2 regions of the Streptomyces sp. NPDC088746 genome follow, and region 1 is predicted to be linked to the other one. Evidence: predicted binding sites of a transcription regulator. Region 1 holds the regulator's gene; the other holds the start of a gene.

The links. Region 1 encodes HspR, which represses chaperone genes until heat shock. Its sites were predicted from a motif close to TTGAGNNNNNNNNNCTCAA; they were not measured.
Region 2: a site for HspR is predicted at 3,274-3,292, ahead of lon (endopeptidase La). Genes of this name have one in related genera too.

What each region holds. Positions count from the first base shown of each region.
Region 1 covers NZ_JBIVLA010000007.1:288,846-295,933, reverse strand. Annotated here, with positions in the region: gene ACIP63_RS28875 (pyridoxamine 5'-phosphate oxidase family protein) at 1-24, shown strand, start outside; gene ACIP63_RS28870 ((2Fe-2S)-binding protein) at 134-454, opposite strand; gene ACIP63_RS28865 (5'-nucleotidase) at 451-774, opposite strand; gene ACIP63_RS28860 (helix-turn-helix transcriptional regulator) at 903-1,886, shown strand; gene ACIP63_RS28855 (LuxR C-terminal-related transcriptional regulator) at 2,073-3,095, shown strand; gene ACIP63_RS28850 (heat shock protein transcriptional repressor HspR) at 3,125-3,571, opposite strand; gene dnaJ (molecular chaperone DnaJ) at 3,573-4,766, opposite strand; gene grpE (nucleotide exchange factor GrpE) at 4,861-5,511, opposite strand; gene dnaK (molecular chaperone DnaK) at 5,508-7,088, opposite strand, start outside.
Region 2 covers NZ_JBIVLA010000002.1:1,043,910-1,050,997, reverse strand. Annotated here, with positions in the region: gene ACIP63_RS12365 (polysaccharide deacetylase family protein) at 1-726, shown strand, start outside; gene lon (endopeptidase La) at 822-3,251, opposite strand; gene ACIP63_RS12355 (nucleotidyltransferase) at 3,381-4,208, shown strand; gene ACIP63_RS12350 (spermidine synthase) at 4,304-4,987, shown strand; gene ACIP63_RS12345 (response regulator transcription factor) at 5,221-5,958, shown strand; gene ACIP63_RS12340 (ATP-binding protein) at 5,955-7,031, shown strand.

The DNA of each region.
Region 1 (7,088 bases):
GACAGGGCGCTCGGAAACGCCTAGGAATGCCGAAATGATTCCGGGCAGCACAACGGCGCCATCGTGTTCAGGTCACGATGGCGCCGCTGTGTGGGGGAAGTGCCGGAACGATATGGAACGACGGGGGAATCGTTCAGGCACTGCGGGGGGTGGCGGAAATGGCTTCTTGCTCGAACAGTTCATGGTCACGCTGATCGAGATTTACGAAAATCATGCCGTACCTCACGGCACAGCGAACCGGTTGCGGCGCTCCGCGTGGCCGGCGAAGACAGCGATAGGCGCGGATATCGTCATCCGTTTCCATCACGACGACAATCGGCTCTCCGAACAGGGTGACCATCAACGAATCGCCCTGGCGGGTAAGTGCCGTGAGCAGATCGATGAAATGCCACCCTGAGCGATATGCCGTGGCCATCTCCCGCCGGAAGGTGCGGTCGTCCGGTGGAGTGGTCATGCCGCGGTGCCGGTCGGAGCGGACCAGCCGATGTCGGCCGGGGCGGACCAGCCGATGTCTCCCTGCCCGCTCGCGGGTGCGACCCAGCCGATGTCTCCCTGACCACTCGCGGGTGCGACCCAGCCGATGTCCCCCTGGCCGCTCGCGGGAGCAACCCACCCGATGTCCTCCGGCGCGGCTGCCTGCACGTTCCAGCCGATGTCGCTGGGCGCAGCAGTCGCCTCGCTGCTCCAGCCGATGTCGCCTGCGCTCGACAGCCCCAAACCCATGGCCGCGACGAACGAGGCGGCAAGCGCCGAGCGAAGCATTCGCTTGTACATAGTCGGCTTCGTCCTCACTTGTGGATTCTTCTCCCCCGCACTGAAGACGATGTCTCACCTGGGCACTCGAACACCACTGCGTCGATGCATCATGTTCCTGCAAGTTCAGGAACCTGGGGGGTGGAGATATGGCCGCAAGTACCACAAAACCGACACATCCTCACGGGATTGCCGAACTATGTGATGACGGAGCACGCCTTTACGCCATAGCGCTGCGCACCGGACGCATCGCCCGCGCCGAAGTGGAGCCGGCGCCCTGCCTGATCGAGTTCGCACTGCTGCACCCCGATCCCGACGCCGCCGACTGGCTCCGGCCCGTCGCACCGTCGGCGGCCCTGGCGCAGCACCTGCATCCCATAGAACGCGAAATCCAGGAACGCCGCAGGCATTCGCTGGCGCTGGCCGAGTGCTTCGAGCCCTTCATGGACATCAGCGCACAGGGCCCGTCCGCCAACCACGCCATCACCGTGCTGGAGGGCGTCAACCGGATCAACGCCTCCCTCGATCTCGCGACCGCCGAGTGCCGGTCCGAAGTCCTCACCGTCCAGCCGGGAGGCGGGAGGCCCGAGGACATCCTCAGCAGGTCACTGGAGCGCGGTCTGTCCGTCGTGGACCGCGGCATCAGGATCCGCACCCTGTACCAGCACACCGCGCGCCACAGCCAGAGCACGCTGGCCTACGCCGAACGCATGGCCGGCGACCACGTGGAGATCCGCACCCTCGAAGAGCTCATCGAACGCCTGATCGTCTTCGACCGCACCGTCGCCTTCATCCCCGCCCAGGACGACCGCATGGTCGCCCTGGAACTACGGCACCCCGGCCTGGTCGAGTACCTCGCCAAGGTCTTCGAACAGCTCTGGACCAGGGCCGCGCCGCTCCTGGAGGAGATCAAGTACGAGCCGACCCCCGAGGGGATCAGCGGGGTCCAGCGCTCCATCGCACAACTCCTCGTCGAAGGCCACGTGGACGACTCCATCGCCCGCCGTCTCGGCATGAACGTCCGCACCTGCCGTGCCCACGTCGCCAAGCTGTCGGCCACCCTCGGAAGCACGAGCCGCGCCCAACTCGGCTACCTGATCGCACGTTCGGGAATCCTGGACCAGGACTCCTGAGCGTGCGAGGTCCACGGCTCCCCGCCCCGGAACCCGGAGGACCTGTCCGCGCCCTGAGGGAGAGCGCGGCCACGCCGTCGTCGAGCCGGGCGAGTTCCCCCCTCGCCCGGCCTGTCCACACTCCCCCGCCGGCGCCGCTTCCGCCACCGTCATCTTTCTGCACTGCACAAAGTGAGGGGTCATCAAATGGAGTCTGCTGAGACAAACCCGGCGCATTCGCACGGCCCCCGAGAGCTGTGCGCCCCGGCGATCCAGCTGTACGAGGAGGCGCTCCGCGCGGGCGGCGTCTCCCGCGCGGCCCTGGCACCGGCGCCGTGCCTGATCGACATGGCCCTCGTCCACCCCGACACGGCCGACGACGCCTGGCTGCGCCCCGTCCCGCCGTCCGCCGCACTGGCCCACCTGCTCCAGCCCATCACCCGCGAGATCGACGAGCGGATACAGCTGAGCACCGCACTGAGCCAGGCGCTCACCCCGCTGGCGTCCGTCGCGGACGAGGACCCCAATCTGGCGATCACCGTGCTCGAAGGGCGACCGGTGATCGTGTCGGCACTCCAGGAAGCCTCCCTCCGCGCGCGGGAGGAGGTACTCACGGCGCAGCCCGGGGGCAACCGGCTGGAGCACAACATGCGGCAGGGCCTGGACAACGCCCGTGCGGCCATCGCGGGAGGAGCCCGCCTGCGGCACATCTACCAGCATCCGGCGCGCTACAACGCACGGGTCAAGGAGTACGTGGCACAGGTGCCGCCCGACTGCCTCCAGATCCGTACCGTGGAGGAGAGCGTCGAACGGCTCATCATCTTCGACCGCAGCATCGCCTACATACCGGCCGGCCCCGAGCACGACGTGGCGCTGGAGATCCGGCACCCCGCCCTCGTCCGCTACCTCGTCCAGGTCTACGAGGTCCTCTGGGCCCAGGCCGTCCCGCTCACCCGGCAGCTCCCCACGACCACCCCGGGGATCCAGGTCACGGCCGTCCAGCAGAGCATCGCCCGGCTCCTCAGCGAGGGCCACGTCGACGACGCGGTGGCCCGCAAGCTGGGCATCAGCGTCCGCACCTGCCGCTCGCACATCGCCAGGCTGATGCAGGCCCTGGGCGCCACCAGCCGGACCCATCTCGGGGTCCTGATCGTGCGGTCCGGCATCGTGCGGTCCGGTGCCGTGGACGACGCCACGGGCACGCGGGAAGGGCCCGCCTCCGAGTCGTGAGACTCAGGGGCGGACCCTTCCCGGCCGGCTCAGTCCTTCGGCCTCTTCGGCCGCCAGACCACCAGTGCGCTCGTCTGCTGCACATCCTGGTACGGCACCAGATCACGCCGGTAGGAGGCGTGCACCTGGGCTTCGCGCTGCTGCATGGCCACGGCCGCGCCGTCCACCGCCGCCGAGAGCTCGGCGACGCGCTGCTGGAGCGCGGCGACCTGGTTCTCCAGCTCGATGATGCGCTTGATGCCCGCGAGATTGATGCCCTCGTCCTGCGACAACTGCTGCACGGTGCGCAGCAGTTCGATGTCACGGGCCGAGTAGCGCCGGCCGCGCCCGGCCGTGCGGTCGGGCGAGACCAGGCCGAGGCGGTCGTACTGGCGCAGTGTCTGCGGGTGCAGGCCCGAGAGCTGGGCCGCGATCGAGATCACGTAGACCGGCGATTCGTCGGTCAGCTGGTACGGATTGCGTCGACGGCCGTCCATCTCAAGCTCCCTTCGCAGCCTGGAACAGCTCCGCCCGCGGGTCCTCCCCCGCGGTCGACTTCCGGTAGGCCTCCAGCGCGTCCTGGGCGTCCGCGCCGAGGTCCGTGGGCACGGCCACCTCGACGGTGACCAGGAGGTCGCCGCGGGTGCCGTCCTTGCGTACGGCGCCCTTGCCCCGGGCCCGCATCGTACGTCCGTTGGGCGTGCCGGCCGGGAGTTTCAGGGTGACCGGAGGCCCGCCGAGGGTGGGGACCTTCACCTCGCCGCCGAGCGCCGCCTCCGGGAAGGTGACGGGCACGGTGACGGTGAGGTTGTCGCCCTTGCGGCCGAATACCGGGTGGGCGTCGACGTGGACGACGACGTAGAGGTCGCCGGCCGGACCGCCGCGCTCGCCCGGGCTGCCCTTGCCGCGCAGCCGGATCCGCTGGCCGTTCGAGACCCCCGCGGGGATCCTGACCTGCATCGTGCGGGCCGACTTCGCCCGGCCGCTGCCCTTGCAGACGTCGCAGGGGTCCTGGGCGATGAGGCCCCGGCCCTTGCAGTCCACGCAGGGATCGGTCAGGGAGAATCCGCCGCCGGTGCCGCGCGACACCTGACCGGTGCCGACGCAGGTCGGGCAGACCCTCGGGGTGCCGTTCTTGTCGCCGGTGCCCGAGCACGCCTTGCAGGGTGCCTGGCTGGACATCCGCAGCGGGACCGTGGCCCCGTCGACCGCCTCGGTGAAGCTGAGCGTCACCTCGGACTCGATGTCCTGGCCACGGCGCGGCTGGACGCGGGTGCCCGCGCCACCGCGGTTGAACAGGCCGCCGAAGACATCGCCCAGGCCGCCACCGCCGCCTCCGCCGAAGCCGCCGGCGCCGGCACCCTGGCCACCGCCGGGGGCGCCCCCGAAGAGGTCGCCCAGGTCGAAGTTGAAGTTGCCGCCCGCACCGCCGGGACCCGCCCGGAAGCCTCCGTTGCCGAAGAGGGCGCGCGCCTCGTCGTACTCCTTGCGCTTCTTGGGGTCGCCGAGGACGTCGTTCGCCTCGGAGATCTCCTTGAAGCGCTCCTCGGCCTTGGCGTCACCCTTGTTGGCGTCCGGGTGGTACTCGCGGGCGAGCTTCCGGTACGCCTTCTTGACCTCGGCGTCGGTGGCGTCCTTGGGGACGCCGAGAACCTTGTAGTAGTCCTTCTCGACGAAGTCCTTCGTGCTCATCGACGTCCCTCCTTCCGGACGATCGGCCGTGGGGGCGGGCCGGGGGGCCGCCCCCACGCCCCGTCGGTGTTCACCGCTGTGGTCGGACGGAATGTCAGACCTCTTCGGTGCCACCGCTCTCCTCGTCGTCTGCCTTCTCTTCCTTCGCCGCCGCGGGCGTGGCGCCCGGCTGCGGTTCGGCCACGGCCACCCGCGCGGGGCGGATGGTGCGCTCCCCGATGCGATACCCGGGCTGCAGGATCGCCACGCAGGTCGTCTCGGTGACGTCCGGCGCGTACGAGTGCATCAGGGCCTCGTGGATCGTCGGGTCGAAGGGCTCGCCCTCCTTGCCGAACTGCTGGAGGCCGATCTTCGCGACGACCGTCTCCACCGACTCGGCCACGGCCTTGAAGCCGCCGACGAGCTCGCCGTGCTCCCGCGCCCGGCCGATGTCGTCGAGCACGGGCAGGAGGTCGGTCAGGAGACCCGCCGCGGCGACCTCCTTGACCGTGACCCGGTCACGCTCGACCCGACGGCGGTAGTTCTGGTACTCGGCCTGGAGCCGCTGGAGGTCGCCCGTGCGCTCGTTGAGCGCCGTACGGACCTGGTCCAGCTGGGCCGTCAGGGCCGCTGTCTGCTGTACGTCCCCGGCCGGGGCCGCCGCCTCCTCCTCGGAGGGGGTGGCGGCCTTCGGCTCGGCGTCGTCGGCATCGGCGCCGGAGGGGACGTCAGGCTTCTCGTCGAAGCCCGGAGTCTCCTCGGTCACGCCGCACCGCCCTTCGTGTCCTTCTCGTCGTCCACGATCTCGGCGTCGACGACGTCGTCGTCGGCCTTGGCCTGGTCGTCGCCCGGCGCCTCGGCGCCCGGCGTCGCACCCTCGGAGGCGTTGGCGTACATCGCCTGGCCCAGCTTCTGGGAGACGGCCGCGACCTTCTCGGTGGCGGTGCGGATCTCGGCGGTGTCCTCGCCCTTGAGCTTCTCCTTCAGCTCGGTGAGCGCGGTCTCCACCTCCGTCTTCACGTCGCCGGGGACCTTGTCCTCGTTGTCCTTGAGGAACTTCTCCGTCTGGTAGACGAGCTGCTCGCCCTGGTTGCGCGACTCGGCGGCCTCGCGACGGCGGTGGTCCTCGTCGGCGTACTGCTCGGCCTCTTCGCGCATCCGGTTGACCTCGTCCTTCGGCAGCGAGGAGCCACCGGTGACGGTCATCTTCTGCTCCTTGCCGGTGCCGAGGTCCTTGGCGGCGACGTGCATGATGCCGTTGGCGTCGATGTCGAAGGCGACCTCGATCTGCGGCACACCACGCGGGGCCGGCGGCAGACCGGTGAGCTCGAACATCCCGAGCTTCTTGTTGTACGCCGCGATCTCGCGCTCGCCCTGGTAGACCTGGATCTGCACGGACGGCTGGTTGTCCTCGGCCGTCGTGAAGATCTCGGAACGCTTGGTCGGGATCGTGGTGTTGCGCTCGATGAGCTTCGTCATGATCCCTCCCTTGGTCTCGATGCCGAGGGACAGCGGGGTCACGTCGAGGAGCAGGACGTCCTTGACCTCGCCCTTGAGGACACCGGCCTGGAGCGAGGCGCCGATGGCGACGACCTCGTCCGGGTTCACACCCTTGTTGGCGTCCTGGCCGCCCGTGAGCTCCTTGACGAGCTCGGCGACGGCCGGCATACGGGTCGAGCCACCGACGAGAACGACGTGGTCGATCTCGGAGAGCTGGATGCCCGCGTCCTTGATGACGTTGTGGAACGGGTTCTTGCAACGGTCCAGGAGGTCCGCGGTCAGCTGCTGGAACTGCGAGCGCGTGAGCTTCTCGTCCAGGTGCAGCGGGCCCTCGGCGGACGCCGTGATGTAGGGCAGGTTGATCGTGGTCTCGGTCGAGGACGAGAGCTCGATCTTCGCCTTCTCCGCGGCCTCGCGGAGACGCTGGAGAGCCATCTTGTCCTTGGACAGGTCCACGCCGTGCCCGTTGGCGAACTGCTTCACCAGGTAGTCGACGACCCGCTGGTCCCAGTCGTCACCACCGAGGTGGTTGTCACCGTTGGTGGCCTTCACCTCGACGACGCCGTCGCCGATCTCCAGGAGGGACACGTCGAAGGTGCCGCCACCGAGGTCGAAGACGAGGATTGTCTGGTCGTCCTTGTCGAGCCCGTACGCCAGGGCGGCGGCGGTCGGCTCGTTGACGATGCGCAGGACGTTCAGGCCCGCGATCTCGCCGGCCTCCTTGGTCGCCTGGCGCTCCGAGTCGTTGAAGTACGCCGGGACGGTGATCACCGCGTCGGTGACCTTCTCGCCCAGGTACGACTCGGCGTCGCGCTTCAGCTTCTGCAGGATGAAGGCGCTCAT
Region 2 (7,088 bases), on a different contig from region 1:
GCCGCTCTTGTGACGGTGCTCACACTGACGCTCAGTGGCTGCTCGATGGAGACGACGGCTCCCGGGTCGGCGCGCGCCGGCGCCGCCTCCGACGCCAAGGGCTACTTCGGGCAGGCGGACTGCCGCAAGGCCAAGTGCATCGCCCTGACGTTCGACGCCGGGCCCGGGGAGGACACCCCGCGTCTCCTGGACATCCTCAAGGAGAAGAAGGTGCCGGCCACGTTCTTCCTGCTGGGCAGGAACCACGTGCTCGAACACCCCGACACCGTGCGGCGCATCCAGGCCGAGGGCCACGAGGTCGCCAACCACACCTGGTCGCACGAGATCCTGGCCGGCAAGAAGCCCGACGAGATACGCGCCGAACTGGAGAAGACCCAGGACGCGATAGCGGAGATCACGGGCAGGAAGCCGCGGCTGATGCGCCCACCGCAGGGCCGTACCGACGACACGGTCTCCGAGATCAGCGAGGAGCTGGGGCTCTCCCAGATCCTCTGGAGCACGACGGCCAAGGACTACTCGACGAACGACTCCGCGCTGATCAGGAAGCGGACCCTCGACCAGGCGGGCAGGGACGGGATCATCCTGCTGCACGACATCTACAAGGGCACGGTGCCCGCGGTGCCGGGCATCATCGACGCCCTGCACAAGGACGGCTACACCTTCGTGACGGTCCCCCAGCTGATGGCCCCCGCGGAGCCCGTACCCGGCACGGTCTACCGCCCCTGAACCTCCGGGCACGCTGAACGGCCCGCCTTCCGGGGGGAAGGCGGGCCGTCCGTACCGGCCGTCGGCGTGATGCCACGCCCGTCACAGCATGACGCCTACGCGGCGGCCGGGATCCTCTCCCGCACCCCGGCCGAGGCCGGGGCGAGCGCGATCTCCAGCACCTGGCGGACGTCGGTGACCGGGTGGACGTCCAGCTTCTCCAGCACCTCGGCCGGGACGTCGTCCAGGTCGGCCTCGTTGCGCTGGGGGATCACCACGGTGGTGATGCCCGCGCGGTGGGCGGCCAGCAGCTTCTGCTTGAGGCCGCCGATCGGCAGCACCCGGCCGGTCAGCGACACCTCACCGGTCATCGCCACATCCGTGCGGACGAGCCGCCCGGAGAGCAGCGAGGCCAGCGCCGTCGTCAGGGTGATACCCGCGCTCGGGCCGTCCTTGGGGACCGCGCCCGCCGGGAAGTGGATGTGCACACCCCGGTCCTTGAGGTCGGCGACCGGCAGCTCCAGCTCCGCGCCGTGCGACCGCAGGAAGCTGAGGGCGATCTGCGCGGACTCCTTCATCACGTCGCCGAGCTGACCGGTCAGGGTCAGTCCGGACGCCCCGGTCTCCGGGTCGGCCAGCGACGCCTCGACGAAGAGCACATCGCCGCCCGCTCCGGTCACCGCGAGCCCGGTGGCCACACCCGGCACCGCCGTGCGGCGCCCGGCGGGGTCCTGGGCGGACTCGGGCACGTGGTGCGGCCGGCCGATCAGACCCCGCAGGTCCTCCTCGGCCACCGTGAACGGGAGCTCCCGCTCGCCCAGTTCGTGCTGGGCCGCGACCTTGCGGAGCAGCCGCGCGACGGCCCGCTCCAGATTGCGCACCCCGGCCTCCCGGGTGTACTCGCCGGCCAGCTTGCGCAGCGCGGACTCGTCGAGCCCGACCTCGTCCTCCTCCAGGCCGGCCCGCTCCAGCTGGCGCGGGAGCAGGTGGTCCCGTGCGATGACGACCTTCTCGTCCTCGGTGTAGCCGTCCAGCGTGACCAGCTCCATGCGGTCGAGCAGGGCCTCCGGGATGGCTTCGAGGACGTTGGCCGTGGCCAGGAACACGACGTCGCTGAGGTCGAGTTCGACCTCCAGGTAGTGGTCGCGGAAGGTGTGGTTCTGCGCCGGGTCGAGCACTTCGAGCAGGGCGGCCGCCGGGTCGCCCCGGAAGTCCGACCCGACCTTGTCGATCTCGTCGAGCAGGACGACCGGGTTCATCGAGCCGGCCTCCTTGATCGCCCGGACGATGCGTCCGGGAAGCGCTCCGACGTACGTACGCCGGTGGCCCCGGATCTCGGCCTCGTCGCGGACACCGCCGAGCGCGACCCGGACGAACTTGCGGCCCATGGCGTGAGCGACGCTCTCGCCGAGCGACGTCTTCCCGACGCCGGGCGGGCCGACCAGAGCCAGCACGGCACCGCCGCGCCGGCCGCCGACCACACCCAGTCCGCGTCCGGCACGCCGCTTGCGTACCGCGAGGTACTCGGTGATGCGTTCCTTCACGTCCTGGAGTCCGGCGTGCTCGGCGTCCAGGATCTCCTGGGCGCCCTTGATGTCGTAGGCGTCCTCGGTCCGCTCGGTCCAGGGGAGTTCGAGGACGGTGTCCAGCCAGGTCCGGATCCAGGAGCCTTCGGGGCTCTGGTCGGAGGCGCGCTCCAGCTTCTCGACCTCCTTGAGCGCGGCCTCGCGGACGTGCTCGGGCAGGTCGGCGGCCTCGACACGGGCCCGGTAGTCGTCGGACTCGTCCTCCGGGTCGCCGTTGAGCTCGGAGAGCTCCTTGCGTACGGCGTCGAGCTGGCGCCGCAGCAGGAATTCGCGCTGTTGCTTGTCGACGCCCTCCTGGACGTCCTTCGCGATGGACTCCGCGACATCCTGCTCGGCGAGGTGCTCGCCGAGCCACTGGATGGCCAGCTTCAGACGGTCGACCGCGTCCACGGTCTCCAGCAGCTGGACCTTCTGAGCGGTGGTCAGGAAGGGCGAGTACCCGGAGTTGTCGGCGAGCGCGGAGATGTCCTCGATCTGCTGGATCCGGTCCACGACCTGCCAGGCTCCGCGCTTCTTCAGCCAGCTGGTGGCGAGCGCCTTGTACTCCTTGGCGAGCTCGGCGGCGGAGCCGGGCAGGGGATCGGGCACGGATACGTCGATCCTGGTGCCCTCCACCCACAGCGCGCTCCCGGGGCCACTGGTCCCGGCGCCGATCCGCACACGGTCACGCGCCCTGATGAGGGCGCCCGGGTCACCGTCCGAGAGCCGGCCGACCTGCTCGACCGTGCCCAGGACGCCGGTCCCGGTGTAATTCCCGTCGATGCGCGGCACGAGCAGCACCTCGGGCTTGCCGCCTCCGGGCCGCGCGACCGCCTGCGCGGCCTCCACCGCGGCACGCACCTCCGCGTCCGACAGGTCGAGCGGCACCACCATTCCGGGCAGCACGGCCTCGTCGTCGAGCGGCAGCACGGGCAGGTCGATCGGCGTGAACGCCTTCGACGCATTCGACTCAGCAGTCATGATCTCCCCTTCGGCAGGCAAGTTGAGCTATGTGGGCTCAATGCTTGTGAGCCTGCGAATGTTCCCAGGGCCGTGTTCGCTCTCAGCGATCACCCTCACCCTTCCGCTCCCACCTGCGAGGATCCGGGCATGCACGGAGAGGACAAGGGGCTCGCGACGGACGGGACGATCCGTCGCGAGGGGTCCGTCACCCAGGTGACCGCACCGTTCGTCCCGGTGGTCGAGGCGGTCCGCGTACGCGTCCCCGAGGCCTTCGGCCCCTCCCGGCTGCACAGCGCCTACCTCTACGGCAGCATCCCGAGGGGCACGGCCATTCCCGGCGTGTCCGACCTGGACCTGCAGGTGGTGCTGCACGACGGACCCACCGACGCGGACCGGGCGGCGGCCGAGGAGACCGCCGCCGCCCTGGACGCCGGCTTCTCCGTGATCGACGGGGTCGGCCTGCTCCTCTCCCCCGTCCACGCCGTGCTCAGCGAAGCGGAGCGCCATGACTTCGGCTTCTTCGTCGCCTGCCTCTGCACCCCGCTGCTGGGCGAGGACCTGGCCGCGCGCCTGCCGCACTACCGGCCGACCTCGCTGCTCGCCCGTGAGACCAACGGCGACCTGGCGCTCATGCTCCCCCGGTGGCGCGCCCAAGCCGCCGGAGCGGCATCCGACGAGGCGCGCCTCAGACTGAGCCGACGCGTCGCCCGGCGTCTCGTCAGGTCCGCGTTCACGCTGGTCATGCCGGTCTGGGGTGGCTGGACGAGCGACCTGCGGCGGTCCGCCGCACTCTTCGCGCGCTTCCGCCCGGACGCGCCGGAACGCGCCTCGCAGGTCCACGCGGCCGCCCTCACGGCACGCACCCCCTCGCCCGATCCGGCCGTGTTGGCGATGCTCATCGAGGACCTGGGCCCCTGGCTGGCCGCCGAGTACACGGCGGCCCACGGGACGAAGGCACCGCGCCACGCAGGGTGAGGCCGGGTGAATCCGCTGGTCCAGGGGGCCCGCGACGAGGAAGGATGGGCGCCCGGAGAACCACCCGCCGCCGACCGGAGACCGGAGACCGCACCATGCACGCCCCAGACACCCACCGCCCCGTCGTCCTCGACCGGCGCGAAGGGCCGTTCGGCGAAGTCGTCCTGCGCGAGCACGGCGACGACTTCGAGATCATCGCCAACGGATGCTTCCTGATGGACACCTCCGACGGGCGTTCCGAGCGGCTGCTGATCGACGCGGCGCTCGCCGCGCTGCCCGCCGGCCGGCAGGACCCCTCGGTGCTGATCGGCGGTCTCGGGGTCGGCTTCTCACTGGTGCGGGCCTCCGCCGAGCCGCGCTGGGGCCGGATCGCGGTCGTCGAGCGGGAGCAGGCCATCGTGGACTGGCACCTCGACGGACCGCTCGGCCGGATCTCCGGGGCGGCGCTCTCCGATCCGCGCACCGAGATCCTCCGTACGGACCTCGTGACCCATCTCCGTACGGCCACGGAGCGTTACGACGCACTGTGCCTGGACATCGACAACGGCCCCGACTGGACCGTCACCCAGGACAACGAAAACCTCTATTCAGCCGCCGGTCTCGCGGCGTGCCGCGCACGTCTGACGCCCGGTGGAGTCCTCGCCGTCTGGTCCGCGCAGCCCTCCGCCGAGTTCGGTGAAGCTCTGCGGAATGCCGGATTCCACGCGGTAAGGACCGAAGAAGTAGCCGTTGCCCGAGGTGTGCCGGACGTGGTCCATCTCGCACTCAGGGACGACTGAACCCCCACCCGGTATCCACGGCCCCGCCCCATCACGGATCGGGCGGCCCAAGTCCGCCGATCCGTCTCCTTTCCCGTGGGTAACACCTTCACGACGGACAACACCCTGCGTAGCCGAGAGGCGCCTTGTGCCTTTACGCTGCTGACCGGCACAAGGGATCACCGACGAAATCCACAAGCGATAACCGTGCCTCCGGGGGAATGGCCTCCGCGAGAACGGGCAGGGGCGGGGCGATGGAACAGACACAGGCCACCCACAACGGCGTCGCGGCCACCCCCGGGGCTCAGCGCCGGGTGCTGGTGGTAGAGGACGACGCGACAATCGTCGACGCCATTTCCGCCCGGCTGCGGGCCGAGGGCTTCCTGGTGCAGACCGCACTGGACGGGCCGGCGGCCGTGGACGCGGCCGAGGCGTGGCAGCCCGACCTGATGGTGCTCGACATCATGCTTCCCGGCTTCGACGGCCTGGAGGTCTGCCGTCGTGTGCAGGCTCAGCGTCCCGTGCCGGTGCTGATGCTCACCGCACGCGACGACGAGACCGACATGCTGGTCGGGCTCGGGGTCGGCGCCGACGACTACATGACCAAGCCGTTCTCGATGCGGGAGCTGGCGGCGCGGGTCCACGTCCTGCTGCGCCGGGTCGAGCGGGCCGCGCTGGCCGCGGTGACGCCGCGCAGCGGCATCCTGCGCCTCGGCGAGCTGGAGATCGACCACGCGCAGCGCCGCGTCAGGGTGCGCGCCGACGACGTCCACCTCACCCCGACGGAGTTCGACCTGCTGGTCTGCCTGGCCAACACACCGCGCGCGGTGCTGTCCCGGGAGCAGCTGCTGGCCGAGGTCTGGGACTGGGCGGACGCCTCCGGGACCCGTACGGTCGACAGCCACATCAAGGCTCTGCGCCGGAAGATCGGCGCCGAGCGGATCCGTACCGTGCACGGCGTCGGCTACGCCCTGGAGACACCGGCGCCATGACGCCGCCCGGCTCGGGACTGCGGCCCTTCTCGATCAAGGCCAAGCTGGGCACGCTCGTGGTGATCTCCGTGTTCATCACGACCGGACTGCTGATCGTCGCCCTGCGGACCAGGACCGAATTCCGGTTCATCACGGTCTTCTCGGTGATCGCCACTCTGCTGATCACCCAGTTCGTGGCGCACGGCCTGACCGCGCCGCTGGACGAGATGCGCGCCGTCGCCCGGTCGATCTCGCACGGCGACTACACGAGACGGGTGAGCGGCGCCGGGCGGCGTGACGAGCTCGGCGACCTGGCGCAGACGATCAACCGCATGGCGGACGATCTGGAGGCGGAGGACCGGCACCGCAAGGAGCTGGTGGCGAATGTCTCCCATGAGCTGCGCACACCGATCGCGGCGCTCAGAGCCGTCCTGGAGAACGTGGTGGACGGGGTGTCCGCGGCCGATCCCGAGACGATGCGTACGGCGCTGAAACAGACCGAACGCCTGGGCAGACTGGTCGAGACCCTGCTGGACCTCTCCAGGCTGGACAACGGCGTGGTGGCGCTCAAGGCGCGCCGCTTCGAGGTCTGGCCGTACCTGTCGGGCGTACTGAAGGAAGCCAATCTCGCCGCCTCGCAGCGCCGGCTCTCCTCCGGCTCGGGCAACCACTCCCGTACGGACGTCCATCTGCACCTCGACGTGTCGCCGCCCGAGCTGACGGCGTACGCGGACGCGGAACGCCTGCACCAGGTGGTCGCCAACCTCATCGACAACGCCGTCAAGCACAGCCCGCCGCACGGCCGGGTCACCGTGCTGGCACGGCGCGGGGAGTATCCCGAGTCGCTGGAGCTGGAGGTCGTCGACGAGGGCCCCGGCATCCCGGAGGCGGAGCGCCACCGGGTCTTCGAGCGCTTCAACCGGGGCCAGGCGCCCTCCCCGCACGGGCCGGGATCCGACGGCGGTACGGGGCTCGGGCTCGCGATCGCCCGCTGGGCTGTGGATATGCACGGCGGCAGCATCGGCGTGGCCGAATCCGCCCGTGGCTGCCGAATCCAGGTCACCCTTCCGGGCACCGCCCAGGCTCACGGTTGACCCTGTGTTCGAAGCGGAGGGCCCCGTTCTCCCTGCCGTCCGGGAAAGAGATACGGT